Regions from separate parts of the Herbiconiux sp. 11R-BC genome, predicted to be linked through region 1. Evidence: predicted binding sites of a transcription regulator. Region 1 holds the regulator's gene; the other holds the start of a gene.
What was found. The regulator HrcA, encoded in region 1, represses chaperone genes, less so after heat shock. The targets are predictions, from matches to a motif close to TTNGCACTCGNNNNNNNCGAGTGCNAA.
Positions count from the first base shown of each region.

Region 2: the regulator HrcA is predicted to act here: its motif matches at 12,942-12,968, upstream of VD659_RS18735 (Hsp20/alpha crystallin family protein).

Region 1 is NZ_JBCEBO010000007.1:37,672-52,796, reverse strand. Features, by position in the region: gene VD659_RS15620 (ComEC/Rec2 family competence protein) at 1-350, shown strand, start outside; gene holA (DNA polymerase III subunit delta) at 468-1,493, shown strand; gene rpsT (30S ribosomal protein S20) at 1,609-1,869, opposite strand; gene VD659_RS15605 (aminotransferase class I/II-fold pyridoxal phosphate-dependent enzyme) at 2,070-3,932, shown strand; gene VD659_RS15600 (ketopantoate reductase family protein) at 3,929-4,927, shown strand; gene VD659_RS15595 (NAD-dependent epimerase/dehydratase family protein) at 5,015-5,902, opposite strand; gene lepA (translation elongation factor 4) at 6,031-7,881, shown strand; gene VD659_RS15585 (DUF1990 family protein) at 7,881-8,597, shown strand; gene hemW (radical SAM family heme chaperone HemW) at 8,616-9,839, shown strand; gene VD659_RS15575 (DUF4870 domain-containing protein) at 9,898-10,395, opposite strand; gene hrcA (heat-inducible transcriptional repressor HrcA) at 10,598-11,632, shown strand; gene dnaJ (molecular chaperone DnaJ) at 11,704-12,810, shown strand; gene VD659_RS15560 (16S rRNA (uracil(1498)-N(3))-methyltransferase) at 12,822-13,565, shown strand; gene VD659_RS15555 (HIT domain-containing protein) at 13,708-14,070, shown strand; gene VD659_RS15550 (PhoH family protein) at 14,135-15,112, shown strand; gene ybeY (rRNA maturation RNase YbeY) at 15,116-15,125, shown strand, end outside.
Region 2 is NZ_JBCEBO010000010.1:37,621-52,745, reverse strand. Features, by position in the region: gene VD659_RS18805 (deoxyguanosinetriphosphate triphosphohydrolase) at 1-552, shown strand, start outside; gene dnaG (DNA primase) at 557-2,548, shown strand; gene VD659_RS18795 (ATP-binding cassette domain-containing protein) at 2,575-3,474, shown strand; gene VD659_RS18790 (D-isomer specific 2-hydroxyacid dehydrogenase family protein) at 3,471-4,475, shown strand; tRNA gene VD659_RS18785 (tRNA-Asn) at 4,563-4,635, shown strand; gene VD659_RS18780 (PHP domain-containing protein) at 4,772-6,475, opposite strand; gene VD659_RS18775 (Ig-like domain repeat protein) at 6,939-7,769, shown strand; gene VD659_RS18770 (AzlC family ABC transporter permease) at 7,827-8,606, shown strand; gene VD659_RS18765 (AzlD domain-containing protein) at 8,603-8,908, shown strand; gene def (peptide deformylase) at 8,994-9,560, opposite strand; gene VD659_RS18755 (DMT family transporter) at 9,603-10,517, shown strand; gene VD659_RS18750 (glycosyltransferase) at 10,595-11,920, shown strand; tRNA gene VD659_RS18745 (tRNA-Ile) at 11,992-12,068, shown strand; gene VD659_RS18740 (hypothetical protein) at 12,253-12,885, shown strand; gene VD659_RS18735 (Hsp20/alpha crystallin family protein) at 13,029-13,460, shown strand; gene VD659_RS18730 (MFS transporter) at 13,591-15,125, opposite strand, start outside.

The DNA of each region.
Region 1 (15,125 bases):
TCACCGTGCTCTTCAGTGGGGCGATGCGGCTGCTCTTCCTCGGCGATCTGGGGGAGCAGGCGCAGGATGCGGTGCTCGCTGCGAACACCATCGGTCAGGTCGACGTGGTGAAAGTCGCACACCACGGCTCGGCAGACCAGAGCGAGCGCCTGTACCAGCGGATCCGGGCGGTGATCGGGCTGATCTCGGTCGGCGCCGACAACCGCTACGGTCATCCCACGGAACGCCTGCTCGGCATGCTCGGCCGTGCCGGCACCCGCGCCTTCCGCACCGACCAGGAGGGCCTCATCGTTCTCTCGGGCGCCGCTCTGGCGATGTCCGTGTGGACCGAGCGCGCGAAGCCTCCTTAGGGTGTCGGAGGCGACGCCGGAGGGTCGAAGGATCGGTGGCGGCGGCTAGGCTGATTCCGCGGCCGCACGTCGGTGCGGGTCGCGAAGGAGCAGTCGATCGAGGAGGTGCCCGTGGCCGTGGCCCGCAGCAAGGCGCCCGCGAAGGCGAGCGCCAAGGTCGCCATCCCACAGCTCGAGTGGAACCAGGTGCGCCCGTCGCCGGTGGTGCTCGTCACCGGCCCCGAGACCTTCCTCGCCGAGCGTGCGATCCGCCAACTGCGGGATCTCCTGAAGGCCGAAGACCCGAGCCTCGAGGTCACCGACGTCGATGCCGCCTCCTACGTGCCCGGAGAGCTCCTCTCGCTCGCGAGTCCCTCGCTGTTCGGTGAGCCCCGGCTGATCCGGGTGTCCGCCGTCGAGAAGTGCACCGACGCGTTCCTCGACGACACCATCGCCTACCTGGGTTACCCGGCCGACGACACCTATCTCGTTCTCCGGCACGGCGGCGGGGTGCGCGGCAAGAAGCTGCTCGAGGCGGTGCGGGCGGCATCCGGTGTCGCCGTCGAGATCGTGTGCGCCGAGCTCAAGCGCGACTCCGACAAGTACGAGTTCGCCTCCGCCGAATTCCGCGCCGCCGGCAAACGAGCCACTCCGGGAGCCATTCGCGCCCTGGTCTCGGCCTTCTCCGACGACCTGGCCGAGCTCTCGGCCGCCTGCGCCCAGCTCGTCTCCGACGCGAGCGAGGAGATCACCGAAGTCACCGTCGAGCGCTACTACGCGGGGCGCGTCGAGACCAACGCCTTCGCGGTGGCCGATTCGGCCATCGCCGGCAACTACGGCGACGCGCTGGCGTTGCTGCGCCACGCGCTCGCCTCGGGCGCAGATCCGGTGCCGATCGTCGCCGCCTTCGCCATGAAGCTCCGCACGATGGCGAAGGTGCTCGGCACGCGCGGGGCCTCCGGCCAGCTGGCCGGGCAGCTCGGCATGGCGCCGTGGCAGGTCGATCGGGCGCGCCGCGATCTCTCCGGCTGGTCGAGCGAGGGTCTCGGCCGGAGCATCCAGGTGCTCGCCGAAACCGACGAGAGCGTCAAGGGAGCCGGGCGTGATCCTGTGTTCGCCCTCGAACGCATGATCAGCGTCATCGCGGCCCGCGGAACCATTTAGCCCAGCCGCGGGCAGGCTGCACCTGACGCGCGAGACGCACGAAAAAGGCCCCGCCGAAGCGGGGCCTTTCACGAATGTCTGCGACTCAGAGCCGGTCGGCTCAGAACAGCTCAGCTCAGAGAGCGTTGACCTGCTTGGCGATGGCCGACTTGCGGTTCGCCGCCTGGTTCTTGTGGATGACGCCCTTCGACGCCGCCTTGTCGAGCTTCTTGCCGGCGACGAGCAGAGCGGCCGAGGCCTTCTCCTTGTCGCCCGCCACGACGGCGGTGCGGGTCGCGCGGATCGCGGTCTTGAGCTCGCTCTTGACCGCCTTGTTGCGCTCCTGGGCCTTCTTGTTGGTGCCGATGCGCTTGATCTGCGACTTGATGTTTGCCACGGAATTAACCTCTGTATCTGATTCGGATGAATGCGGTGCGATGGTCCGCTGCGGCCGAGCCGCGGAAGGAGCCACTCGCTGTTCGCACCCAACAGAACGCTGTGGATGCGTAAGCCAACAGGCAACATTACCAGTTCTTTCCCTCGGGAACAATCCGCCGGATGACAGCGCGAACAGGGCACGAGGTACCGTAGAAGCCTATGCCACGACTCGCCTCCCACACCGACTCGGTTCCGCCCTCGGGCATCCGCCGCATCTTCGAGCTGGCGCACTCGGTCGACGACGTCATCTACCTCGCCGTCGGCGAGCCCGACGTGCCGGTCGCCGGTGCCATCCTCGACGCCGCGGCCGCCGCCTGGGAGGCCGACGACACCGACTACACGCCGAACGGCGGCATCCCGGAGCTGCGCCAGGCGATCGTGCGCACGGTCGCCGAGCGCAACGGCATCCGCACCGACACCGAGCGGGTCTGGGTGACCACCGGCGCGACCCAGGCTCTGTACCTCGCGATGAGCCTCGTGCTCGATCCGGGCGACGAAGTGCTGCTGCCCGACCCCGGCTACACCACCTTCACGATGAACGCGCACCTGCTCTCCGCGACCCCGGTGCCGTATCCGCTGCATCCCGAACGCGACTTCACCCCCGACCTCGCCGAGCTCGAGCGTCTCGTCACCGCCCGCACGAGGGCGATCATCGTGAACTCCCCGTCGAATCCGCTCGGCGCGGTGTTCGACCGGGACACGCTGGCGGCCCTGCTCGCGTTCGCCGAGGCCCACGATCTCTGGGTGATCAGCGACGAGGTCTACGAGCGCTTCACCTACGACACCGTCCACACGAGCCTGGCGAGCCTCGGCGGCGACGACCGTGTGCTCACGGTGTTCTCGGCGTCGAAGACCTACGCCCTCACCGGCGCCCGCGTGGGCTGGCTGCTCACGCCTCCCGGCCTCGCGCCTCTGCTGCGCTCGGCCCAGGAGGCCATGATCAGCTGCGTCAACACGCCGGCCCAGCGTGCGGTGGTGACGGCCCTGACCGGCCCGCAAGAGCACGTCTCCGCCGCCGCCGAGCACTACCGCGACAACCTCGAACGCGCCGCCGCCGCCCTCGACGAGCGCGGCATCCGCTACCTCGATCCGGCCGGCGCCTTCTACCTCTGGGTCGACGTGTCGCACGCCACCGGGGGCGACGTGGCCTCCTGGGCCGAGCGCTTCCTGCTCGAGCAGCACGTCGCCGTGGCGCCGGGCAGCGCGTTCGGCCGCATGGGTGAGGGCTGGATCCGCCTGTGCGCCGCGGCCTCGACCGCCGACCTGCTCGAGGGCATCCGGCGCCTGCCCGCGCCCGCGAGTGCGGAGGCGGCTCCCGGTGCGCCGACCGGCCCGACTGCGGCCGCTGCGAGCCCGGACTCCGCCGCCGAGGTGGCCGACGCCGCCGATTCGGTCGACGCCCCCGCCTCCACGATCGGCACACGTCCGCTGTCCACAGGGCCCATGTCCTCGTCGGACGGATCCCCGGCCGATTCGCCGGCGGCGCCCGCAGCCGGCTCGGCGGTGGCCACCGCACAGCCCGATTCCTCCCCGTCGCCTTCGGGCATCGTCGTCCGCCGCATCCGTGCCGACGAGATCGCCTTCGCCTCCGAGCAGCGCTTCGCCGCCTACAGTGCCGATCTCGAGATCTCCGGCGACTACGCCGACGAGGTTCGCGACGTCGCCCGCCACGTCGAGACCGCCGAGGTCTGGGTGGCCGTCGAGGAGGAGACCGGTCGTGTGCTCGCCTCGGTCACGCTCCCACGCCCGGGGGAGACGCTCCACCTCGGCCGCCCGGGAGAGCTCGAGTTCCGCCTGCTGGCCGTCGACCCGGATGCGCGCCGCCGCGGTCTCGGCCGCCTGCTCACGCAGTTCGTCATCGACACCGCCCGCGAGCGCGGCGCGACCCGCGTCGTCATGAACAGCGGCACCGGGATGACCTCGGCGCACCGCCTCTACGAGTCGATGGGCTTCGCGCGCATGCCCGAGCGCGAGAACCCGCCCGGCATCGAACCCTCCCGCGCGTACGGTCTCGAGCTGTGAAGATCGCCGTCATCGGCGCCGGGGCGGTGGGCGGCGTGATCGCCGCGCTCGCCGATCGCGCCGGCCACGAGGTGGAGGTGACCGCCCGCGGAGCCCAGCTCACCGCCGTCGCCGAGCGCGGCATCCATCTCACCGGCCACTGGGGCGAGCACACCGCCCGACCCCGGGCCTCCGAAACCCTCACCGTCACCCCCGAGCTCGCTGTGCTCTGCGTGAAGGCCCAGGATGCGCACGCCGCCCTGGCCGCGAACGCGCCGCACCTCGAGGGTGTACCGCTGGTCGTGGTGCAGAACGGCCTCGGCGGCTCGGAGGCCGCGGCCGCGCAGCTGCCGGGCACGCCCGTGATCGGCGGCCTCGCCCTCTTCGCGGCGTCGTACCTCTCGCCCGGCGAGGTGGCCATCACCACTCCCGCCGAGACCTACCTCGGCGCCCTGCCGTCGACGCCGCAGAGCGCGTTCCGCTTCGCCGTCGACACGCTGGGCGCGTTCCTCCCCGTGGCCGAGACGCCCAACTTCGCGGGCGCGCAGTGGACCAAGCTCATCGTCAATCAGATCAACGCCCTGCCGGCCATCACCGGGCTCTCGGTGCAGCAGACGGTGGCGGATGCGCGTCTGCGCCGGGTGCTCACCGCGAGCATGCGCGAGGCCGTGGGCGTCGCCCGGGCGCACGGGGTGCGCTTCGAGCCGCTGCTCGGGCTGAGCGATCCGGTGCTGCGCCTGTTCTCCGCGGCACCGGCCGGCCTCGCGCAACTGCTGCCGCGGCTGATGGCGCGGCGCATGGGGGCGACGCCGAATCCCGGGTCGACGCTGCAGAGCATCCGTCGCGGGCAGCTCACCGAGATCGATCACCTGAACGGGGCCGTGGTGCAGCAGGCGCAGGATGCGTCGCGCGAGGCGCCGCTGAACGCCGCCCTGGTCGCGCTCGTGCACCACGTCGAACGCGAGCACGCGTTCCTCACCCCCGCCGAGGTCGCTGCCGCCATCCCCCTGCCGTAACTCCCCACGCAGACTCGTCACTTTCGGCGCGAAAGCGCGAGGGCTTCGAGCCGAAAGTGACGAGTCCGAGAGGGAGGAGCAGAGGGCTCAGTGGGCGTAGGAGCCCGAGCGCAGCTCCTCGAGCAGGGTGGGGCCGTTGGGCTCCCAGCCGAGGTCGATGCGCGCCGCGCTGCCGCGGGCCTGCTGGTCGAGCAGCAGCGCGTCGGCGAAGGGCCCGCCGAGCCGAGCGCGCGTCGCCTCCACCGACGCCGCCTCGACCCGCCCGTCGAGCCCGGCGGCGGTCGCCGCGGCCTCACCGAGTTCGCGCACGGTCGGGTTCTGCCCGCTCGCGCCGATGTAGTACGAGCCGGCGTCCGCGAGGTCGAGCGCCAGGATGTACAGCTCAGCGAGGTCGTCGACGAACACGGTGGTCCAGTGCTGCGAGCCGTCGCCGACGAGCTGCAGGGCGGGCGCCGTGCCCGAGCCGCGCGGCGCATCCGAGATCACCGTCGGGATTCCCTGGCCGTAGCCGAACACGACGCCGGGCGCGATGATCGTCGTCTTCACGCCGACGGCCGCGCGCACCCGAGCCTCCACCGGCACCCGCCAGGCGGTGAGCGCGGGCGGGTCGAGCGGTGTCGACTCGGTGAGGTCGGCTCCCGAGCCGAACACCCAGATGCCGCCCGTGTGCACGTAGGGCTTGTCGCTGCCCTCGAGCCCGGCGAGCACCGCCGTCACGAAGGCGTCGTCGGTGGCCGCGCTCGACGCGTCGCCGGGCGAGGCGAGGTGGATGACGCCGTCGCTCTCGAGCGCGAGCCGCGACACGAGCTCGCCGTCGGTGAGGGTGCCGAGAACCGCGGTGGCTCCCGCCGCCCGCACCTCCTCGGCCTTCTCCTCGGTGCGCACGAGGGCGATGACGTCGCGGCCTTGGCCGCGGAGCTGACGGAGGACTGCGGAACCGATGAAACCGGTCGCGCCGGTGAGGAAGATAGCCATACGACGATTCAACCCGCGAACGGCCGCCGCATTCCACCACATTTCGTCGTGAGTCCGGCGGGGCGGGGCATGGCAGAATAGGTCGACCGATCTTTCGGCACGATCTCCCCGATCCACCAGAGGAATGCGTGAGCCCCAAAGCCCTGAAGGCACTAGAACCTGCCTCCACCGACCCCGCATTCATCCGCAACTTCTGCATCATCGCGCACATCGACCACGGCAAGTCGACCCTGGCCGACCGGATGCTCGGCATCACCGGCGTCGTCAGCGACCGTGACATGCGCGCCCAGTACCTCGACCGGATGGACATCGAGCGCGAGCGCGGCATCACCATCAAGAGCCAGGCCGTGCGCATGCCCTGGTCGCTCGACGGCAGCACCTACGCGCTCAACATGATCGACACCCCTGGGCACGTCGACTTCACCTACGAGGTCTCCCGTTCCCTCGCCGCGTGCGAGGGCGCCATCCTGCTCGTCGACGCGGCCCAGGGCATCGAGGCCCAGACCCTCGCGAACCTCTACCTGGCCCTCGAGAACGACCTCACGATCATCCCGGTGCTCAACAAGATCGACCTCCCGGCCGCCGATCCCGAGAAGTACGCCAAGGAGCTCGCGAGCCTCATCGGCGGCAGCCCCGACGACGTGCTGCGCGTCTCGGGCAAGACCGGAGCGGGCGTCGAAGAGCTGCTCGACCGCGTCACCCAGCTCATCCCCGCTCCCGTCGGAGATCCGGATGCCGCGGCTCGCGCCATGATCTTCGACTCCGTCTACGACGCCTACCGTGGCGTCGTCACCTACGTGCGCATGATCGACGGCCACCTGAACCCGCGCGAGCGCATCCAGATGATGTCGACGCGGGCGACCCACGAGATCCTCGAGATCGGGGTCTCCAGCCCCGAGCCCACGCCCTCGAAGGGCCTCGGCGTCGGCGAGGTCGGCTACCTCATCACGGGCGTGAAAGACGTGCGCCAGTCCAAGGTCGGCGACACCGTCACCACCGCGGCGAAGCCCGCCACCCAGGCGCTGCCCGGCTACACCGAGCCCTTGCCGATGGTGTTCTCGGGCCTGTATCCGATCGACGGAACCGACTACCCGGTGCTCCGCGAGGCGCTCGACAAGCTCAAGCTCAGCGACGCGGCGCTCGTCTACGAGCCCGAGACCTCCGTCGCCCTCGGATTCGGGTTCCGCTGCGGCTTCCTGGGCCTCCTGCACCTCGAGATCATCACCGAGCGGCTCGAGCGCGAGTTCAACCTCGACCTCATCGCCACCGCTCCGAGCGTGATCTACCACGTCACCACCGAGGACAAGAAGACGGTCACGGTCACGAACCCGAGCGAGTTCCCGGGAGGCAAGATCGCGAGCGTCACCGAGCCGATCGTGAACGCCGCCATCCTGGCGCCGAAAGACTACGTGGGCACCATCATGGAGCTCTGCCAGAGCCGCCGTGGCGCGCTGCAGGGCATGGAGTTCCTCGGCGAGGACCGCGTCGAGATCAAGTACACGATGCCGCTCGGCGAGATCGTGTTCGACTTCTTCGACAACCTCAAGTCCAAGACGGCGGGCTACGCCTCGCTCGACTACGAGCCCGCGGGCGAGCAGGAGGCCGACCTGGTGAAGGTCGACATCCTGCTCCAGGGCGAGCAGGTGGATGCCTTCAGCGCCATCGTGCACCGCGACAAGGCCTACGCCTACGGGGTCCTGATGACGGGCCGCCTGCGCGAGCTCATCCCGCGCCAGCAGTTCGAGGTGCCCATCCAGGCCGCGATCGGCGCCCGCATCATCGCGCGCGAGTCGATCCGCGCCATGCGCAAAGACGTTCTGGCCAAGTGCTACGGCGGTGACATCACCCGCAAGCGCAAGCTCCTCGAGAAGCAGAAAGAGGGCAAGAAGCGCATGAAGATGGTGGGTCGCGTCGAGGTGCCGCAGGAGGCCTTCATCGCCGCCCTCTCGGGCGACGTGGAGAAGAAGGACAAGAAGTGATGCCGAGCGCCACCTCGTCCTCGCGCGCCGTGGGGCCGGTGCGCTCGACCCGGGTCGCGGTGCTCCAGGACGACGACCCGCGCGCCGGAGTCGCCCTCAGCTACGGAGCGGTCGGCGCCACGCAGGCCGAAGACCTGCTCTACTTCCCGCCGAAGGGCTACCGCCCGGCTGAGCGCCGTGCGCGCCTCGGCAGCGGCACCGCCCGCTTCGACGCCGCCTCGGCGAAACTCCTGGCCTGGGGCGCCCAGCGCGGCGCCGGGATCGGCGTCGGCGACGTGCGCCCTCCCGCCCCGACCGACACCGACTACGCGGGGCTGGTCTACGACGAGGTCGGGGTTCCGCTCGGGGCCCGCGCCGCGCATCCGGAGCAGGCGTACGGCGAAGACGGCACACCGCTCGTGTCCGCCGGCACCACGGCCGTGCTCGCGATGACGGTGCTCGGGATGCGGTTCCGCGCGCCCGTGCGCGTGGTCTACCTCGTCAACGAGCCCGGCCGGGTCGGCTTCGCCTACGGAACCCTGCCCGGGCATCCCGCCGCCGGTGAGGAGAGCTTCGTGGTGGAGCACCTCTCCGACGACTCGGTCTGGATCGTGGTGCGCGCCTTCTCGCGCCCCGCGGGCTGGCTGTCGTGGCTCGGCTACCCCGTGGTGCGTACCGTGCAGGCCCGCACCATGAAGCGCTACCTGCGCGCCCTGATGCCCAGCAAGGGCGTCTAGGGCAGCGCCCGCCAGCCCATGCCCTCCACCCTCCCGCTCGGAGACCCGGCCCCCGCCGACGGTCTGCTCCCGCTCACGAGCGCCGCCGCATCGGCCGAGCGTGACCTCGGCCTCTACGTGCACGTGCCGTTCTGCCGCGTGCGCTGCGGCTACTGCGACTTCAACACCTACACGGCCACCGAGCTGCGGGGCGTCAAGCAGTCCGACTACGCGTCTCAGGCCGTCGCCGAGATGGAGTTCGCCTCCGGCGTGCTCGGCGCATCCGGAGTCGCGGAACGCCCTCTCTCCACCGTCTTCTTCGGCGGCGGAACGCCCACCCTGCTGCCCGCGGTGCAGCTGGCGGCCATGCTCGGCGCGGCGCGGGACATCTGGGGCTTCGCCGCGGATGCCGAGGTCACCACGGAGGCCAACCCCGATTCGGTCGATTCCACCTACCTGCAGACGCTCGCCGATGCTGGTTTCACCCGGGTGAGCTTCGGCATGCAGTCGGCCGTGCCGAGCGTGCTGGCCACCCTCGAGCGCACCCACGACCCGGAGCGCATCCCCGACGTGGTGCGCTGGGCGAAGGAGGCCGGACTCCAGGTCAGTCTCGACCTCATCTACGGCACGCCGGGCGAGACCCTCGACGACTGGTCGCGCTCGCTCGACTCCGTGCTCGCCAACGAGCCCGACCACATCTCGGCCTACGCCCTGATCGTGGAGCAGGGAACGAAGCTCGCGCGGCAGATCCGCTCGGGCGAGGTGGCCGAGCCCTCCGACGATCTGCAGGCCGACATGTACGAGCTCGCGGATGCGCGGCTCGGCGCCGCCGGCTACGACTGGTACGAGGTGAGCAACTGGTCGCGCGACGGCGTGCGCACCCGTTCGCGGCACAACCTCAGCTATTGGCTCGGCCACGACTGGTGGGGCATCGGGCCGGGATCGCACAGCTACGTCGGCGACACCCGGTGGTGGAACGTCAAGCACCCGGCGGCCTACGCCGGGCGCATCGCGGCGGGGGAGTCGCCCGCCGCCGGCCGCGAATCGATCGACGACGACACCCGTGAGCTCGAGCGCGTGCTGCTGCTCAGCCGCGTGCGCGGCGTGCTGCGCGTCGATTCGCTGGCTCCGGATGCGCGGCGCGAGATCGCGGGCCTGATCGCCGACGGCCTCATCGACGGCCGTGCCGCCCTCGCGGGAACGGTCGACCTCACTCTGAAGGGCCGTCTGCTGGCCGACGCGGTGGTGCGCCGCCTCACCTGATCGCGCCCGTTAAACGACGAGAGGGCCTGCCCTCGGGCAGACCCTCTCGCGACTTCTGCTACTTGATGAAGCGGAAGTTGAAGAAGTAGCGGTAGGTGCCGCCCTGGTTCACCTTGACGCCCGCGATGATCGCGAAGATCACACCGACGATCTGCACGACCCACGCCAGCGGAAGCAGGAGGAGCCCGATGAAGATGAACGAGGTGATGGTGCCGAGGATGTAGAGGCCCACCACGAAGATCGCGACGGTGATCTGGAAGTTCAGCGACTCCTTCGCTTCCTGGTTCGTCAGCGGACCGCGGTCTTTGAAGACGAGCCAGATGATCAGCGGCGGGATGAAGCCGAGGATGCCGCCCAGCTGGCCGAGCATCGCCCACTGCTTGTCGTCGGCCGGCGAGAGCGGCGCCGCGGCGACGGGCGCTCCGTAGCCGGGCTGGGGCTGCTGGTAGCCGGGAGGAGGCGCCTGGTACCCGGGAGGCGGCGTCGGCTGTCCGGGCGGGGGAGTGGGCTGGCCGGCGGCCGGGTCGTGCGGCGGTTGTGCGTTGGGGTCAGTCATGTCTCGCGCCTCTCAGACGTTGGGCATTTTCTTCGTGCAGTCGTTGCACAGAGACAAGATAGCGCCGGGCGTGCCCCGCGGCAATGATTTTCACTCAGGATGACCGGATGTTCCGCCCGTCGATCGGGGATATAATTGGCACTCCGGTAGCGTGAGTGCCAACGTGCACCGCCGGCGGCAGGCGCGAGAGGAGGGTGTTCCGATGGTTTCCGAACGCAGTCTCGAAGTGCTCCGCGTGATCGTGCAGGACTACGTGGCCTCCCGCGAGCCCGTCGGCTCCAAGAGCATCGCCGAGCGCCACGCCTTCGGGGTCTCGGCCGCCACGATCCGCAACGACATGGCGCTCCTCGAGGAGGAGGAGCTCATCACCGCTCCGCACACCTCCTCCGGCCGCGTTCCCACCGACAAGGGCTACCGGCTCTTCGTCGACCACCTCTCCGACCTGCGCCCGCTCAGCCAGGCCCAGCGGCACGCCATCGAGACCTTCCTCGACTCCTCGGTCGACGTCGACGACGTGCTCGCGCGCACCGTGCGTCTGCTCTCGCAGCTCACCCACCAGGTGGCGCTCGTGCAGTATCCCTCGCGCTCGCAGGCGCGCGTGCGGCACATCGAGCTCGTGGCGCTCGCGCCCCGCCGCCTGATGACCGTCATCATCACCGACTCCGGCCACGTCGAGCAGCGCATCGTCGAGGTACCGGGCGACATCGACGACGAGCTGATCGCCGAACTGCGCACCCGGTTCAACGAGTCCGTCGGGGGCCTGGGGCTCCTCGAGGCCGCCGCTGCCCTCACAGGGGTCCCGGCTCGCTTCGCTCCCGCCCTGCAGCCCACCGCATCCGTCGTCGCCGCCACCCTGCTCGAGCAGGTCTCGGCCAACCGGCAGGAGAAGCTGCTGATCGCCGGTGCGGCGAACCTGGTGCGCACCGAAGACGACTTCCACGGCAGCATCCTCCCCGTGCTCGAGGCGGTGGAGGAGCAGGTGGTGCTGCTGCGCCTGTTCAGCGAGATGGAGGCCGACCAGCGCGGCATCACCGTGTCGATCGGTCGCGAGAACGAGTCCTTCGGGCTCGGTGAGACCTCGATCCTCGCCTCGGGCTACAGCAGCATCGGCGGTTCTGTGTCGCGCCTCGGCGTGCTCGGGCCCACGCGCATGGACTACTCGAGCAACATCTCGGCGGTCCGCGCCGTCGCACGTTACCTCTCGCGCACCCTCGGAGACGCCGGCAGCGTCGGCTGACCGGGCCCGCATCCGCTCCCCGTCCCCCAGAACTCATCGAACGACCTCATCGAACGAAGGAGAAGCCCCGAGTGGCTGACCATTACGACGTGCTCGGCGTCTCGCGTGAAGCGACGCCCGAGGAGATCAAGAAGGCCTACCGCCGGCTCGCGCGCGAGCTGCACCCCGACGTGAATCCGAGCCCGGATGCGCAGGAGAAGTTCAAGCAGGTCACGCACGCCTATGACGTGCTGAGCGACCCGGGCCAGCGCCGCGACTACGACCGCGGCCCCCAGCCCACCTTCGGCGGCGCCGGAGGCGGCTTCGGCGGTTTCGGCGACATCTTCGAGAACTTCTTCGGCGGCCAGAGCCAGCAGCGCGGCCCCCGGTCGCGCGCCGAGCGGGGCCAGGATGCGCTGCTGCGTGTCGAGGTCGACCTCAGCGAGGTCGTGTTCGGCACCCACCGCGATCTCGAGGTCGACACGGCCGTGCTCTGCGAGACCTGCAACGGCTCCTGCTGTCTGCCCGGCACTTCGCCCGTCACCTGCGACATCTGCCACGGCGCCGGCTCGATCCAGCGCACCGTGCGCTCGCTGCTCGGCAACGTCGTGACGAGTGCGCCCTGCGGCACCTGCCGGGGCTACGGCACCGTCATCCCGAACCCCTGCACCACCTGCCAGGGCCAGGGCCGCGTGCGCGCCCGCCGCACCATCCCGGTCGACATCCCGGCCGGCGTCGACACGGGTCTCCGCCTGCAGCTGCCCGGTCAGGGCGAGGTCGGCCCCGCCGGCGGTCCGCAGGGCGACGTCTACCTCGAGATCAAGGTCAAGCACCACGAGGTGTTCTCCCGCAACGACGACGACCTGCTCTGCACCCTCGAGGTGCAGATGTGGGACGCGGTGCTCGGCACCACGGCCACCGTCGCCGCCCTCGACGGCGACATCGAGCTCGAGATCAAGCCCGGCACACAGAGCGCCGAGGTGCTCACGGTCAAGGGTCGCGGCGTCTCCCACCTGCGCGGCAACGGGCGCGGCGACCTGCGCGTGGGCATCCAGGTGGTGACGCCCACGAAGCTCGACCACAAGCAGAAGGAGCTGATGAAGCAGCTCGCCGCGGCGCACAAGTACCCGGCACCGGCACTCGGCCACTTCCAGCAGGGGCTGTTCGCGAAGCTGCGCGACCGCTTCCTCAACGTCTGAGCGGCACAGGCATGAGCTCCCTCTATCTGCGGGCCGACCTCGCCCTGGTGCCGCACGAGGTCGGCGACGTCGTCGTGCTCTCCGGTGACGAGGCGCGGCACGCGACCACGGTGAACCGGATGCGCGTGGGCGAGCACACGGCGATCGGCGACGGCAACGGCCTCGTGGTGCGCGGTGTGGTCACGCGGGCCGAGGCGCGCGAGCTGGAGCTGGCCGTGGAGTCGGCGTCGGTCCACCCCGAGCCCTCGCCGCGCACGGTGCTCGTGCAGGCGCTCGCGAAGGGCGACCGCGACGAGATGGCTGTGCAGACGGCCACCGAGCTGGGCGTCTCGGCGGTCATCCCCTGGCAGGCCGAACGATCGGTGTCGCGCTGGGTCGGGCCGAAGATCGCCAAGGGCGTCGAGCGCTGGACCACGATCGTGCGCGAGGCGGCGAAGCAGTCGATCCGGCCGTTCGTGCCGCCCGTGGGCGACCTCGCCGAGCTGCGCGAACTCGTGCGGCTCGCGGGGGAGACCCGGATGCTCGTGCTCGAGCCGGGCGCCGAGCTGCGACTCACCGGGCTGGTGCTCGACGCAGCCGACGAGCGCCCCTTGGTGCTCGTGGTGGGGCCGGAGGGCGGTGCCTCCGAGCGCGAGCTCGAGCAGCTGAGCGCGGCCGGAGCGAAGCCCGTGCGGCTGGGCGACGAGGTGCTGCGCACCTCGAGCGCCGGGCCGGCGGCGCTCGCCGTGCTGAACGTCGCACTCGGGCGGTGGTGAGGTCGCGGCTGCGCTCGCTGCCGGGCCCGCCTCCGGGCTGAGCCGGAGCAACCTCTCCTCCACAGAACGCCCGTAGCGAACCGGGGCGGCCGAGTTGTCCACAGGCCGCCGATCCGGTGGGCGTCAAAACTACAATGGAGCCATGTCCACCGAAACCGGCTCGCCGTCGATATTCAGCCGCATCGTCTCCCGGGAGATCCCGGCGACGATCCTCGCCGAGACCGAGCGCGTCATCGCGTTCCCCGACATCGCGCCCAAGGCGCCCGTGCACGTCCTCGTCGTTCCGAAGACGGAGCAGTACCGCGACGTGGTCGAACTGGCCGTCGGCGACCCCGGCCTCCTCGCCGAGCTCGTGGCCGTCGCGAATTCCCTCGCCACCGAGCTCACGGGCGGCGACTTCAGACTCATCTTCAACACCGGCGCCGGCGCCGGACAGACGGTCTTCCACGTGCACGCCCACGTGCTCGGGGGCGGCCTCGAGGAAGGATCCCTTGGACAGGGCTGACGCACGACCTACTCCGACCCCGGCCCCCGTGGCCGAGGCGCGGCTGCACATCGACGGTATCGAGATGGTGCGGCTTCTCGGGCCGCAAGACCGGCTGCTCAGCACGATCGAGCGTCAATATCCCCTCGTCGCCGTGCACGTGCGCGGCAACGACATCACGATCTCCGGTGACGCCGGTCAGGTCGAGGGCGCCCGCCGCCTCGTCGAGGAGCTGCTGCTGATGGTGCGCAACGGGCAAGACGTCACCCCGGCCGAGGTGTCGACCTCGGCGCGCATCCTCGAGAAAGACCGCTCCACGAGCCCGGCCGAGCTGCTGAGCCAGGCCATCCTCACGGCACGCGGCAAGAGCGTGCGGCCGAAGACCCTGGGTCAGAAGAGCTACGTCGACGCGATCGACGAGAACACCATCGTGTTCGGCATCGGGCCGGCGGGAACGGGCAAGACCTACCTGGCCATGGCGAAGGCCGTGCAGTCGCTGCAGCGCAAAGAGGTCGAGCGCATCATCCTCACGCGCCCGGCGGTCGAGGCGGGCGAGCGGCTGGGCTACCTTCCCGGCACGCTCACCGACAAGATCGACCCCTATCTGCGGCCGCTCTACGACGCGCTCAACGAGATGATGGACCCGGAGATCGTGCCGAAGCTGCTCGCCGCCGGCACCATCGAGGTCGCGCCGCTCGCCTACATGCGCGGGCGCACGCTCAACAACTCCTTCATCGTGCTCGACGAGGCGCAGAACACCACGCCCGAGCAGATGAAGATGTTCCTCACGCGCCTCGGTTTCGGCTCGAAGATGGTGGTCACCGGCGACATCACGCAGGTCGACCTGCCCACCGGCACGAGCGGTCTGCAGGTGGTCACGCGCATCCTGGAGCGCATCGACGACATCCACTTCGCCACGCTCACGAGCGCCGACGTGGTGCGGCACACCCTCGTGGGCCAGATCGTCGACGCCTACACGAAATACGACCAGGTGAAGATGGCCGAGAACAACACCCCCGGATTCACGAGCGATCGCGATCGCCGTTACAACAGGAAGCGATAGCCCTTGTCGATCG
Region 2 (15,125 bases), on a different contig from region 1:
GCGCGCGCCGGCGGCGACTTCGCGCTCGACGAGCTCACCGAGGCCTTCGAGCGGCTCGACTCGCTGAAGGTCTGGCTCTCGGAGTGGGACGACTCGCGGGGCGCCCATGCCCGGCTCAAGAACCTCACCAGCCAGCTCATCGGGCGCTTCGCCGGGGCGGCGACGCGCGCCACCCGCGAGGCGTTCCCCACGCCGAGCATCACGCGCTACGGCGCCGACGTGGTGGTTCCGCGCTGGGTGGAGGCCGAGATCGCCACGCTGAAGGGCATCGTGTCGGTCTTCGTGATGAGCAACGACGCCCGCCAGCCGCTCTACTCGACGCAGCGCGAGCTGCTCGGCGAGCTCGCCGATGCGCTCTGGGAATCCGACGGCCGAGCGCTCGACACGGCGTTCGCGAGCGACTGGCGCATCGCCTCCGACGACCGGGCGCGTAAGCGCATCGTGGTCGACCAGGTGGCGAGCCTGACCGATCAGACGGCGGCGGCCTGGCACGAACGGCTCTGCGCGAACGCCGGGCACGGGGCGCCTGTCGGCGCCCGGAACGTATCCTAGAGACATGGCAGGACTGATTCGCCGCGGCGACATCGACGAGGTCCGGTCGCGCACCAACATCGCCGACGTCGTGGGCGACTACGTCACCCTGAAGAGCGCCGGCGTGGGCTCGATGAAGGGTCTCTGCCCGTTCCACGACGAGAAGTCGCCGAGCTTCCACGTGCGCCCCCAGGTGGGCTACTACCACTGCTTCGGCTGTGGCGAGGGCGGCGACGTGTTCTCCTTCCTGCAGAAGATGGACCACGTCACTTTCTCCGAGGCCGTCGAGCGCCTGGCTGCGAAGATCGGCTTCCAGCTGCACTACGAAGACGGCGGAGCCGCCGCCGACCAGGGCAACCGGGCCCGGCTGCTCGCCGCGAACGAGGCCGCTCGCGAATACTTCGCCGAGCAGCTCACCATGCCCGGCGCCGACGCGGCCCGGGCCTTCCTCGGCCAGCGCGGCTTCGACGCCTCGGTGGCCGCGCACTTCGGCGTCGGCTACGCCCCCCAGGGCTGGGACAACCTCGGCAAGCACCTCAAGTCGAAGGGCTTCACCGAGGCCGAGCTCAGCGCGGCGGGGCTCCTGAGCTCCGGCGACCGCGGCACCTACGACCGCTTCCGCGGGCGGCTCATCTGGCCGATCCGCGACCAGACCGGCCAGACGGTCGGCTTCGGCGCCCGCCGGCTGTTCGACGACGACAAGGGCCCGAAGTACCTCAACACCCCCGAGACGATCGTCTACCACAAGGCGCAGGTGCTCTACGGGCTCGACCTCGCCAAGCGCGACATCGCGCGCGGCCGGCAGGTCGTGGTGGTGGAGGGCTACACCGACGTCATGGCCTGCCACCTCGCCGGCGTCACCACGGCCGTCGCCACCTGCGGCACCTCCTTCGGCGTCGACCACATCAAGATCATGCGGCGCGTGCTCTCCGACGACAGCGCCGGGCTCGGCGAGGTGGTCTTCACCTTCGATCCGGATGCGGCGGGCCAGAAGGCCGCGATGCGCGCGTTCAGCGAAGAGCACCGCTTCGCCGCGCAGACCTACGTGGCCGTGGCGCCCGACGGCCTCGACCCCTGCGACCTGCGCCTGGCCAAGGGCGACGACGCCGTGCGGCGGCTGATCAAGAGCAAGAAGCCGATGTTCGAGTTCGTCATCCGGCAGAAGCTCTCGGCCTACGACCTCGAGAGCGTCGAGGGGCGGGTGGCCGCCTTGCGCGACGCGGCGCCGATCGTGGCTGACATCCGCGACCCGGCCGTGCGCCCGGGGTACACCCGGCAGCTCGCGCGCATGCTCGGCATGGAGCTCGACGAGGTGCGGCGCGCGGTGGAGCGCAGCGGCCGGGCGTCGTCGGCCGGTGCCGGTGCAGCCGGCGCGAACGGCGCATCCGGTTCCCTGGCCGGCACACCGGCCGGTGGTCAGCCGGGTAGCCGATCCGGTTCGGGCCCGGACGGTACGCCCCAGCGCCCCGCGCACCAGCCCGCGACCCTCGGCGAGGGCGGTGGCACAGCCGTGCTCGAGGCGGCGCCCGCACCGCGCCCCCGGGTGTCGCTCACCCAGCTTCCCTCCACGACGGCCGTGCGCACCGAGCGCGACGCCCTGATGGCCATGCTGCAGGCTCCCACAGTGGTGGGTCGCGAGCTGCTCGTGCAGGCCAGCGGCTGCGGGTTCAACAACGGCGCGCTGGCCGCCATCCGCGACTCCATCGGCCGCAACGTCGAGCACTTCGACCGTCACGACTGGGCGAGCATCGTGCAGGCAGACGTTCCCGAGGAGTTCCGCTCGCTGGTGGAGCAGCTCGCGGTCGCGCCCCTGCCCGAGCGCCCCGAGAAGGCGCCCGAGATCTACCTGCGGCGCATCACCATCGCGCTCATCGACCGCCACCTGAGGCACCGCAAAGACGAGCTGCGCGGCCGGCTGCAGCGCACCGACGCCGTGGCGGATCCCGAGGGCTACCGCGAGGTGCAGCGCCAGCTCGTGCAACTCGAAGTCGACCGACGCGCCTTCCAGGCGGAATGACGGCGGGACACTTAGGCTCGAAGCCTATGGTTGATCGAAACGTACTCACCGCGTCGGACGTGACGATCGAATATCCGGCGCACAGTGTGAGCTCGGCCTACACGGCCGTCAAGGGCTTCACCCTCACCATCGAGCCGGGCGAGATCATCGGCCTCGTCGGTTCGAGCGGGTCGGGCAAGTCCACGCTCGCACAGGTGGCCTCGGGCCAGGCGGCGCTCCGCACCTCGCGGGAGAGCTCGCCGCGCATCATCGGGGGCAGCCTGGACGTGCTCGGTTTCGAGATGCGCGGCATCAAGCGCTCGAAGCTCGGCAAACTCACCCTCGGCGTGGGGTACGTGGCGCAGGACGCCGGCTCCAACCTCACCTCGAACATGACCGTGGCCGAGCTCGTGGCCGAGCCCCTGTTCCTGCGCGACAAGCGCTACGACCGGCACGCGGCCGGGCTCAAGGCGGCGACGCTGGTGGATGCTCTGCTGCTGCCGGTGGGCTCCATGCTGAAACTGCCGCACGAGCTCTCGAGCGGCCAACGCCAGCGTGTGGCGGTGGCGCGGGGCCTCATCCTCGACCCGGTGCTCCTGATCGCCGACGAGCCGACCGCCGGCGTCGACGTCTCGGTGCGCGGAACAGTGGTCGACGTCATCGCGGGTCTCCAGCGCTCGCGCGGGGCGAGCGCCCTGATCGTGAGCCACGACCTGGAGACGTTGCGACGCTCGGCCGACCGCATCGCGGTGGTGCACGAGGGCGTGGTGGTGGGTCTCGGATCGATCGACGACGTGCTCGGCGACCCGCGGCATCCCTATGTCGCCGGACTCGCCCGCGAGTTCTACGGGGCCGAGGCGGAGATCGATGAGGCGGACAGTGACGAGCCTCTGGGCGATGAGGCCGTGAGCGAAGAGACCGAGAGCGAAGGATTCGGAGACGCATGACCCCCCTGGATTTCACCGGCCGTCACCAAGCCGTGCTCGCCGTGCATCCGGTCGCCCTGCCGCTGGCGGAGCGCCCGACCCCGGGTCCGATCGCTGTGCTTCCCGACCCCGAGCCGCGCTTCGTGCAGGCGGTCGAGGAGGCCGGCGGCACGGTCGCGCCGCTCGGGCCGGACACAAGGGGCCTCGTGTGGCTCGAGTCGGGGCCGGCGGGGCAGTTCGCCCCGATCCTCGACGCCAACCCCCAGGTGCAGTGGGTGCAGCTGCCCTGGGCGGGCGTCGACGCCTTCGCCGAACAGCTGCGCACGGCGTCGCGGCCCGATCTCCTCTGGACCAGCGCGAAGGGCGCCTATGCGCAACCGGTGGCCGAACACGCGCTCGTGCTCACCCTGGCGCTGCTGCGCGAGCTGCCGATGCGGCTGCGGGCGCGCTCGTGGGGCCCGAAGTCGGGCCACACGCTCTACGGAGCCGAGGTGGTCGTCGTCGGCGCCGGAGGCATCGCTCTCGAGCTCCTGCGGCTGCTGGAGCCCTTCGGCTGCACCACCACCATCGTGCGACGCAGCGCCGAGCCCGTCGCGGGTGCCACCCGCACCGTCACGAGCGACCGGCTCGGCGAGGTGCTCCCGGCGGCCGACGTCGTGGTGGTCGCCGCCGCGCTCACCGGTGGCACCCGCGAGCTCTTCGGAGCGGCCGAGTTCGCCGCCATGAAGCCCACGTCCGTGCTCGTAAACATCGCCCGCGGCGGCCTGGTCGACACGGATGCGCTGGTCACCGCCCTGGAGGCCGGCGAGATCGCGGGCGCGGGCCTCGACGTCACCGCGCCGGAGCCCCTGCCCGACGGGCATCCGCTGTGGACGGCGCCGAACGTCATCGTCACCCCGCACTCGGCGGACACGCCCGAGATGATCGCCCCGCTGCTCGCGGAGCGCATCCGGCAGAATGTCCGTGCGTTCCTCGAGACCGGCGAATTCGCGGGGCGCGTCGACCCTGAGGCGGGCTATTGAACCCCCTCTCGGCGGTGGCGGCGGAGGTGCGTGTGACGGAACGCCTCCGAAATCAGTGATAGTGTATTGACGCTCATTCAGCAGCATTCCTCGATAGCTCAATTGGCAGAGCAGCCGGCTGTTAACCGGCAGGTTCTTGGTTCGAGTCCAAGTCGGGGAGCGAAGGCCTCGCGGCTCCACCCGCGGGGCCTTTTCTCGTCTCCGGGGCGTTTCCCGCCTCCGGCCGCCTTCCGGCCCGAACGCGACGAAGCCCGGTCGCGCGCGGGCACGACCGGGCTTCCTCTGCTCCGCGTGGCTCAGACCACGTCGACGAAGATGGGGTTCGCGTAGAACCAGAGGTCGACCCACGGGTTGCCGTCGCCCTTGGGGTGCGCCTGAGGGGCGTAAGCGTCGATCTGGGCGCCGAGCAGGCCGGTTCCGGTGCGCTTGCCGTCGCCCCCGCGCAGCCGGAGGTAGAACGACGACTGCACGTCGGTGATCGGGAAGGTGAGCGTGAAGGTGCCGCCCTTCGCCGAGACGTCCCGGTGCTCGACCACGCGGGTGTCGGGCGCCGTCCACTGCGTGCGGTCGGGGGCCGCTCCCGTGACGGCGCCGCGGATCAGGTCGACGTTCGCGAGCTTGGGCACGTCGCCGTTGAAGTTGGGGCGGGTCGCCGCCGTGATGGTGACCTGCAGCGTGATCGGCGTTCCCTTCGTCACGGTCAGGCGGCCGCCGAGAGTGACGCCTCGAGTGCTCTGGCCGTCGACGATCAGGCGTACATCGAGTGCATCGATCAGGTGCCCGTGGTCGACCCAGACCCGGCCGGTGCGCAGCGCGGCCATCACCTCGAGGTAGCCGAGCGACTCCACGCCGACGTGCGTGCGGCTGAACTGGCCGGGCCAGAAGTCGCTGCCGGGCTGGGGTGAATCGGTGAGCACGGGGTCGGCGAGACGACCGGCGGTGTCGAAGGTGAGCCCGGCAGGCATGGTGCCGTTGGCCCACTTGTCGAACACCACGCGGTGCACGTCGGAGTTGGACGTGATCCACCAGCCCTTGCCTTCGGAGAGCATCGCGTCCCACATGCCGCCGACCGTCGCGGTCATCCAGTCGAAGCCGCCGTAGGTCACGAAGGCCTCGCTCGGGAAGCCCGGCCAGGTCTGGGCGGTCGGGGAGTTCTCGTACTCTCCGCGCACACTGTTGCTGCCGCGCCAGCCCGGGATGGCGGCGCCCTGCGAGCCAGGAGCGCCCTCCATGCCGACCATGATGCCCGCCGCGGCGTCGCGCCAGTCGCGGATCTCTTCGGGGGAGTCGATGCCGAGGCGCGCGGGGTGATTCGCGAGCACGATCACGTCGTCGATCGTGCCATCGGCCTTGCGCGCCGCGAGCCACTGGAGCGCGGCCAGGGCGTGGGCGCGGTTGCGCGCGGTGTCGGGGTGACCCACGGAGCCCTCGGTGTAGCCGAGCAGCTTGCCGTCGAAGGCCAGCTCGAACGAGCGCAGGAGACGAGCCTCGCTGGGGCCTGGGGCCACGAGCACCGTGGCGTGCTCCGCGGCCGGGATGTACCACTCGAGCCCCTGGAACACGAGCATGCGCGGATTCTCGTTTCGAGCGGCCAGGATCTCGCGGTGCTCGTCGAGCGCACCGCCGGCGTTGGCGTGGCCCCAGTTGCTGTGCTCGGTGAAGGCGAGCCAGTCGAGTCCGTGGTCCTGGGCTGCCTTCGTGAGCTGGCTGAAGGAGTACTTCGCGTCGTGGCTGTAGACCGAGTGCACGTGATGGTCGCCCACCAGGTAGACGAGGGCAGGATCGTCGGTGGTGGAGCCCGCGGCCGCCGTTCCCGTGGATGCCGCGGCGAAGGCGGAACCGGCCCCGAACATCCCGGTGGCGCTGCCGGCGACCTGGAAGCCGACGCCGATGCCGAGCAGGCCCAGGCCCCGGAGAAGGCCACGGCGGGTCAGGTCTCGCGGTGAGAGCGATTCGTCGGCGACCGAGGGGTCGGCCCATTCGGGCGGCAGCTGATTCACAGGTGGCCTCTCTCACGGCCGGAAGGGGTGGGCCGTCGGATGATGCGGGACAGGATGACGCGTCGAACCTAGGTTCGGTTGGTTACCCGAATGTGGAGCGTGCGCGAACGGGCTGCGAACCCGTGGCGCCACGGGAGGTCTCACGGCCGCTTGCGCAGGAGCGCGTTGCAGGTGGTTCACGAAGTCGTCACCGGCCGTCTGATTCCGCGTCGGAAAGCGCCCATACGGTGACGCGTGCTGCCCTGCGGCAGTCCGCTCATCGCATCCCCTCGACGAAAGCCGCCTGTGAGAATCTCTTCGTTGCGTCGCCTCCTGATCCTCCCGGTCGTCGCACTGGCCGTGGCCGGGCCGGCGGTGCTGGCCCCGGCGGCGAACGCCGCGAGCGCGGGATCGCTGACCTTCCTCGACGGTCTCGGCCGGCTTTCCGAGCTTCTCGACGGCGGTGGCGTCGGCGGCCTGCCCGGTGGACTTCCACGACGCCACCCGCCTCGCTGTGGTGAACGGCGCTTCGACCATCGTGATCAGCAGCGTGCAGACGATCGCCGACGCGGCAGCGCCGGCCCGCGCGAGCCTCGACACACCATTGGCCGACTACTCGAGCGCCGGCGCCATCACTGTGCAGTTGCAGTGCCTGCGCTTCGAGAACGGCATCGGCGTCGCTTCGCCGAGCGCCTTCGAGTCGACCCTCTCACTGACGACCGGCACGAGCTACGCAGTGTCGCCCGCTCCGGTGATCACGAAGGTCACGGCCACCGCCGCGCTCACGGTGACACCGGCCGGCCCGGTGACCGAGGGCGACCCGGTCACTCTGACCGCGGCGGTGACCCCGGCCGCGGCCTCCGGTGAGGTCACCTTGACCGACGGGCCGATCATCCTGGCTCACGTTCCGGTGAGCAACGGAACCGCCGAGCTGGTGGTGAGCGATCTGCTGCGCGGGGACCATTCCTTCACCGCGAGCTACTTTCCCGCGGAGACGCTCTACTACGACCCCTCAGGGCCCAGCGCTCCGGTCGCCCTGACAGTGCTGGCGCCGATCGCCGTCACTCCGACGCCGACTCCCAGCGTGACGCCGACGCCGACGGCCGGAGCCACCGACTCCCCGACCGCCGAGCCCACCACGACGCCTTCGAGCACCGCGGTGGCCGCGGGACCCACCGGTGGGACGCCGGTCGAGCAGTTCCTCGCCAGCACGGGTTTCGCAGCAGGGGCGGTGGTGATCGGCGCACTGCTCGCCCTCGCCGCCGGAGTCGTGCTCGTGCAGGTTGTGCGGAGGCGCCGCGGCACGGCCGGTTAGCGCGATCGAACGGCGTCGTCCGTCGTCCGCCCGGCGGCGTTCTGCCATCATCGAGTGATGGCCGACGCAGCACCGGGTGACCCCGCCGACGAGCAGCCGGGGCGCGCAGTGCGCCCGATACGCCCGATACGCACCGGGCGGCGACCCCCGCGCACCCCGGCCGACACGGCCGCCCTGCGGGCCGGCCTCGCCGTCGGGCTCGCCACCACGGCCTACGGCATCTCCTTCGGCGCCCTGGCCACCCTCTCGGGCCTCGACATCTGGCAGACCTGCTTCCTCAGCCTCGTGATGTTCACCGGCGGCTCGCAGTTCGCCCTGATCGGCGTGCTCGCCTCGGGCGGCCTCTCGGCGGGCGGCGCGGCCATCACGAGCGCCGCGCTGCTCGGGACCCGAAACGTGTTCTACTCCATCCGCATGGCGCCGCTAATCGGACCCGGCTTCTGGCGGCGGGCCGCGGCGGCGCAGCTGACCATCGACGAGTCGGTGGCGGTCGCGACCGCGCAGCCCACGGCATCCGCTCAACGGCTGGGTTTCTGGGTGACCGGCGTCGTGATCTACCTCGGCTGGAACCTCACCACGCTGCTCGGCGCGCTCATCGGCGACCTGATCGGCGACGTCAGCGCCTACGGCCTGGATGCGGCCGCCGCAGCCGCCTTCCTCGGCCTGCTGTGGCCACGCCTCAAGGAACGCCAGACCCAGGCGGTGGCGGTGGGTGCGGCCTTCGTGGCGGCGCTGCTCACCCCGGTGCTCACGCCGGGGCTGCCCGTGCTCGTGGCCGCGCTCGTGGCGATCGTCGTGGGCGGCCTGAACCTCTTCGCGAAGAAGGCCGCATCGTGACGAGCTGGAACATCGTGATCGCCGCCTCGGTGATCTGCGTGGCCCTCAAGGCGGCCGGTTACCTGGTGCCCCCGCGCGCGTTCGAGCATCCGGTGGTGGCGCGCATCGCGAACCTGCTCACTGTGGCGCTTCTCTCGGCGCTCATCGCCGTGCAGACGCTCGGCGCGGGGCAGGGCGTGCAGCTCGACGCGCGGGTGCCCGCCGTGCTCGTGGCGGCCGGGCTCTACGCGCTCAAGGTGCCGTTCGTGGTGGTGGTGATCGCGGCGGCGGCGGTGGCGGCGCTGATCCGGCTGCTCACCTGAGGCGTGAGGCGCAACGGAGGAGATTCGGGGGTCACGTCTGCAATACGTCGACATGACCCCCGAATCTCCTCCGTTAGGGCGCCGTTCAGGCGTCGAGGTCGTCGACCCCGGGCAGCCAGGCGTTGCCCGGCACGCCCCAGCCCTTCTTGCGCTCGATCTTCGCGGCCGTGCGGGAGTAGGGCCGGTCGATGCGGTCGACGTAGAGCACCCCGTCGAGGTGGTCGAACTCGTGCTGGAAGATGCGCGCCAGCCAGCCGGACGCCTCGATCTCGTAGGGCTGCCCGTCGAGGTCGGTCGCGCGCAGGATCGCGGACTCGCCGCGGACGAGCGGGAAGCGCTCGCCCGGGAACGACAGGCATCCCTCGGACTCGGTGTCGGGGTCGGCCGGGTCGATCGAGGTCGGCGTGATGAACAGCGTGGGGTTGATGGCGACACCGCGGTGCGTCACCTCGTCGTCGTCGGTCCAGCCGAAGACGAACAGCCGCAGGCCCACGCCCACCTGCGGGGCGGCCAGGCCGACGCCGGGTGCGGCATCCATGGTCTCGAACATGTCGGCCACGAGCGAGCGCACCTCGTCGGTGATCTCGGCCACGGGCGCGGCGGGGGAGTGGAGAACGGGTTCTCCGGAGATGCGAATCGGGAGAACTGCCATTCGCTAAGCCTAACCGCGGCCGGGCGGGGGTAGGGTCGTCGGGTGCCTTCGGAACTGCTGCAACTCGGCGATCAGATCGCCCTCGATCCGAAGCAGTTCATCGGCATCCCGATCGCCCTCGTCGGCGCGGTGTTCCTGAGCTTCGGTGCGCAGTTCCAGCACCGGGGCGTCGCCAAGGTCGAGGCGAACACCCACGACGTGGAGAAGGGCCTGAGCGTGCGCCAGATGCTGGCGCTGCTCGGCCGGCCCTCCTGGGTCATCGGCACGCTGATGCTCGGGCTGGCGATCGTCTTCCAGCTCACGAGTCTCGGCTTCTCGCCCATCATCGTGGTGCAGCCGCTCGGAGCTGTCGCCCTCGTCATCACCGCGGTGCTCAACTCGCGGGTGAGCCACGTGAAGCTGAACCGCAGCTCGGTCGTGTCGGTCGTGCTCTGCGTCGGCGGCGTCGGAGCCTTCGTGCTGGTGGCGGCGTTCACCGCGGTCGACAAGCCGGTGACCACGCGCGACCTCGTCGTCATCCTGATCGTGCTGGCCGTCGTGCTCGCGCTCTTCGCGGTGGCGTTCGGTGTGCTCCGCAAGCGGTTCAAGGCCATCGCCTACATCGTCGGCGCCGGGGTGCTCTACGGCTTCGTGGCCACCCTCGCGAAGGTCGTCATCAGCCGTGTCTTCCAGGCCGAGATCGACTGGCTGGCCCTGCTCGCCCTGGCCGGGCTGCTCTCCGCCGCGGCGCTCGGCGGCTACTTCGTGCAGAACGCCTATGCCTCTGGCCCGCCCGACCTCGTGATCGCCGGACTCACCGTCATCGACCCCCTGGTCGCGGTGGCGATCGGCATCGTGGTGCTCGGCGAGGCCTCGCAGGCGCCGCCGTGGGCACTCGTGGCCTACCTCGCCTTCGGGGCTGTCGCGATCCTGGGCGTTTTCGGCCTGGCGCGTTACCACCCGCAGGCGCAGCGCTAAGGTAGGTTCTTCACAGGCGTCCCCGGCGAGAAGTGACGAACGCGGCGGATGCGCAGCGAACACAGAGAGAGCACGGTTTGACAGACCCCCGAGACGTGAACGGTCGAACGGATGCGACGGCTCAGGCCGACGCCGGAAGGCGACCTCTCCGGATCCTGATCGGCGCCGACACCTTCTCGCCCGATGTCAACGGCTCGGCGCGCTTCGCCGAGCACCTCGCCTCCGGACTCGCGTCCCGCGGTCATGACGTGCACGTGGTGGCACCCTCGGCGAAGCTGCCCGTCGGCACCCACGTCGAGGAGTTCGACGGCCAGAAGGTCACCGTGCACCGCCTCTACAGCTGGCGCTGGTACCCGCACGACTGGCTCACCTTCGCGCTGCCCTGGCGCATCAAGCAGAACAGCGCGCGCATCATCGACGAGGTGAAGCCCGACGTGGTGCACTTCCAGTCGCACATCATCGTGGGCCGCGGCGTGTCGACCGAGGCGCAGAAGCGCGGCATCCGCATCGTGGGCACCAACCACGTGATGCCCGAGAACATGCTCGCCTTCACCGGCATCCCGAAGTTCCTGCAGAACTGGGCGATCGGTCTCGCCTGGGCGGCGGCGCGGCGCTCGTTCATCCGGGCGGATGCGGTGACGGCCCCCACGCGCCGCGCTGCGGACTATTTCGAGAAGGCCACCGGCATCCACGACATCTATGCGATCTCGTGCGGCATCAACGCCGACCGCTACGTGCCCGACTTCAGCCCGAGAACCGAGAACCGCATCCTGTTCGTCGGCCGTGTGGCGGGCGAGAAGCACCTCGACGTGCTGCTGAAGGCGGTGCGGATGCTGCCCGCCGACCTCGACGTCAAGCTCGACATCGTGGGCGGCGGCGACCAGCTGCGCAACCTGCAGAACCAGGCGAACCAGCTCGGCATCGGCGACCGGGTGAACTTCACCGGCTACGTCACCGAGGAGGAGAAGACGCGGCTCTACACGCGCGCCTCGGTATTCGCGATGCCCTCCATCGCCGAGCTGCAGAGCATCGCCACCATGGAGGCCATGGCGAGCGGACTGCCGGTGGTGGCGGCCGACGCGATGGCGCTGCCGCACCTCGTGCACGACGGCGAGAACGGCTACCTCTTCACCCCGGGCAGCGCGGAGGACCTCGCGGCGAAGCTCGAGAAGGTGCTGCGCCTGCCTCAGGCCGAGTTCGACGCCATGAAGACGGAGTCGCTCTCGATCGTGGCGGCGCACGACATCACCCGCACGCTCAACACCTTCGAGCACCTCTACCGCGGCGAGCCCGTGACCGCGCCCGTCGTGGTGGTGCCCCCGGCCGAGCCGACCGAGGCGGAGTCCGAGGCGGCGGCGGAGGCGCGTGAGGATGCCACCGCCAAGGCCGACGAGGTCTCCTGACCGGCCGGGCGACGCCGAAGCGGTATCGTTGACCCGCGGTGGGCCCGGATTCCCGGGGCTGCCGCGCGATCGGGGCGGTAGCTCAGCTGGTTAGAGCATCGGACTCATAATCCGCCGGTCACGGGTTCAAGTCCCGTCCGCCCTACCATCTGTGTTTCACTCACTTCTTGGCCATGAGTCCGGCGCTGCCCCAGGCTTCCGCTGCGTTGCGCCTGGCTGGTAACCTGCCACGCAGGCGATAAGCCTTCGGGGAAGCGGCTGGAACCCGTGCCGTTCGCTCGACGATCGACGGCTCGACGACAACCGACTGTGATCCGTGCAAGGAGAACCTTGTGAGTGAGACCGCGCCCCGCAAGAAGAATGTCCTGCTGCCGGTGATCCTCGGCGCGATCGGAGTCCTGCTGCTCGCCGTGGTCGTGCTGCTGGCGTTGATTCTGTTCCGCCCGTCGACATCGTCCACGAGCGCGCCCGTGACCGCGTCGCCGACGAGCACGCGCACCTCCGCCTCGCCGACCGCGGTCACGACCGCGACGCCATCGCCGAGTGATCAGAACGATTCGGCATCCGGCTCGAGCTCGAGCTCAGGGTCCCACGATGCCGCGCCCAGCGACCCGACTCCGAGCTCGACCCCGGTGAAGAAGCCGTTGATGCAGGTGTTCAATACCCACGGAGTCCAGGTGGTCTGCGTTACGGGGACCGACGCCGTCCCCGCCCAACTGAATTTCGATCTCACCTTCGACTACTCGGCCCGAGACACCACGGCCGTCTATATCGGAATCGACACCACTGACCCCGTGGCCAACCCGTTCGAAGGTCCTCTGCCCGCGACCGGATCGGTCGTGGTGCCGTTCAGCTGCTATGGCCCGCACACCTACAGCTACGCGGCGATCGGCGCCGACGGCTCCCGCGACGAAGGCTCGGTCACATTCGTCAATCACGGTGACCCCGACCCCTACTCGAAGTAGCCAGCTGCCGGCGAACGGCGTGCGCAGCTTCTCAGGAGATTTCAAGCCGAGAGTACTTAGCACTCGGTCGGCAGGAGTGCTAAATTATCGGTAGTTGAGCGATGTGCGCTCAACTCCTCACTTCGGAAGGAGATTGATTCATTATGGCGATGTCTTTTGATCCTTTCAGCGAGCTGGACCGTCTCGCGTCCGGCCTGCTTCAGGCCCGCACGGGTCCGCGCGTGATGCCGGTGGATCTGTACCGCGATCAGGACCGCTACGTGCTGAACGCCGACCTGCCCGGAGTCGATCCGGGCTCGGTCGATATCGATGTCGACGGTCAGCTGCTCACCATCCGTGCGCAGCGGACGGTGGCCTCGGCGGAGGGTGCGAAGTGGCTGGCGCAGGAGCGCCCCGCGGGCAGCTACCTCCGCCAGTTCAGCATCGGCGAAGGTGTCGACACGGCGGGTATCTCGGCGTCCTACGACAACGGGGTGCTCAGTGTGATCATCCCGGTCAGCGAGAAGGCCAAGCCCCGCAAGATCCAGGTGCAGTCCCAGACGGCGACTGAGGGGCAGACGGCTCTGACCAGCTGACCCGGGTGCGGTCGTCGTCTCTGGTGGAGGTGATGATGGTGTCAGTGGCCTCTCCTCATCCACGAGGATGATCAGCGTGGGGCCCACCTGTGGGGCCCCACGCCTCTTCGCCACGAAGAGCCCTCCTGACTTATGAAGGTGTACCTGTGGCGACGCTCTCGGGAATCTCACCTGCGCGGTATTTGGGTAGCCGGCTGGCCGGGATGATGGCCAAGGCGCTGATGCCGGCCAGAGCGATCAGTCCGATCCGCAGTGCGCGGAGGCGCGCGTCTTCATTCAGGGCGATGGCGGCGTCGACTTGTGCCGGCGTGGCGTCCGTCTCGCTCAAGACGTCTCGGAGGCGGTCGTTGCTCACGAAATTCGTGTTGTCGAGGTCGACCTGGGACACGAGCGAGGGCGGGAGGTCGACGTTCGTGGCCAGGGCGGAGGCGACGTTCGCACTCAGGATCCCGACGAGGAGCGCACCGGCGATGGCGGTGCCGACAGCAGAAGCGAGGTTCTGGGTGGTTCCACGCACCGAACCGACATCGCCGGCAAGCTCCTTGGGCGAGGCCGTCACGAGCACGTTGAAGACCAGGGTCACGAGGGCGCCCTGGCCTACACCGAAGACGAACAGACCGAGGATGATCGGCACGGTCTCCCAGTTGTTGGTCACGACGAACGAAAGCCAGACCAGGGCGACGGTCGTCAGCACGAAGGAGAACATTCCGATGGTGCGGGGTGAGAATCGCCCGTAGAAGCGCACGACCAGTGTTGCGGTGACGAAGACGGTGAGGTTGAACGGCAGCATCGCCAGGGAGGTATCGAACGGGGTCCGGCCCTGCACGATTTGAATGTAGAGCGGCACAGTGAAGTTCAGGGCGGCCTCCATCAGGACCACGATGAACATCGCGTAGACCGCGGCTCGCTCCTTCGACGACCCGAAGACGCTCAGGCTCACGAGCGGCACCTTGCCCGCTTTGGTGCGGCGTCTCGTCCAGGCGAAGAAGAGCTGCACGAAGACGATACCCAGGACGATGAGCAGCGGTGCGGGCGAGAGCCCCGCAACATCGAACGGGGCGCCTGGCCCGGCTTGGAGCAGGCCCCAGCTGTTGAGATTGTTGACACCGAGCGTCAGCATGACGATTCCTGCGCCGATGATCACGGCCGCGACCACATCGATCTTGACGGCCGGATTTCCCTTCTCCGAGACCAGCCGGAAGCTCAGGATGAAGACCGCCACGGCGAGCACGAGCACGATGATGAACACCTGCCGCCATCCCACGAGGGTGGCAAGCGTTCCGCCGATGAGGAAGGCGCTGACTCCGGCCAGGGCTCGCGCTGATCCGAGGGAGCCGATCGCGGTCGCCTGCTGGGCGCCGCGGTAGTTCTCGGCGATCAGCGCCACGAGAGACGGGACGATGATGGCTGCGGACGCGCCGGCCAGGGCCTGCGCGACGATCACCCATCCGACCGAGGGGGCGAAGATCATCGTGAGGGCTGAGACGGCGAAGAGCGCCACCACCACCCGGAACACCGTGACCCAGCCGACCCGCTGCCCGATCTTCGCGCCGACCATGACGAGGGCGGCGACGACCAGACCATACGTCACGATGGCGGTGCTGACATCCGTGGGAGGGACACCGAAGTCGTGGACCATGCCACCGAGCGACACAGGAAGGGCGG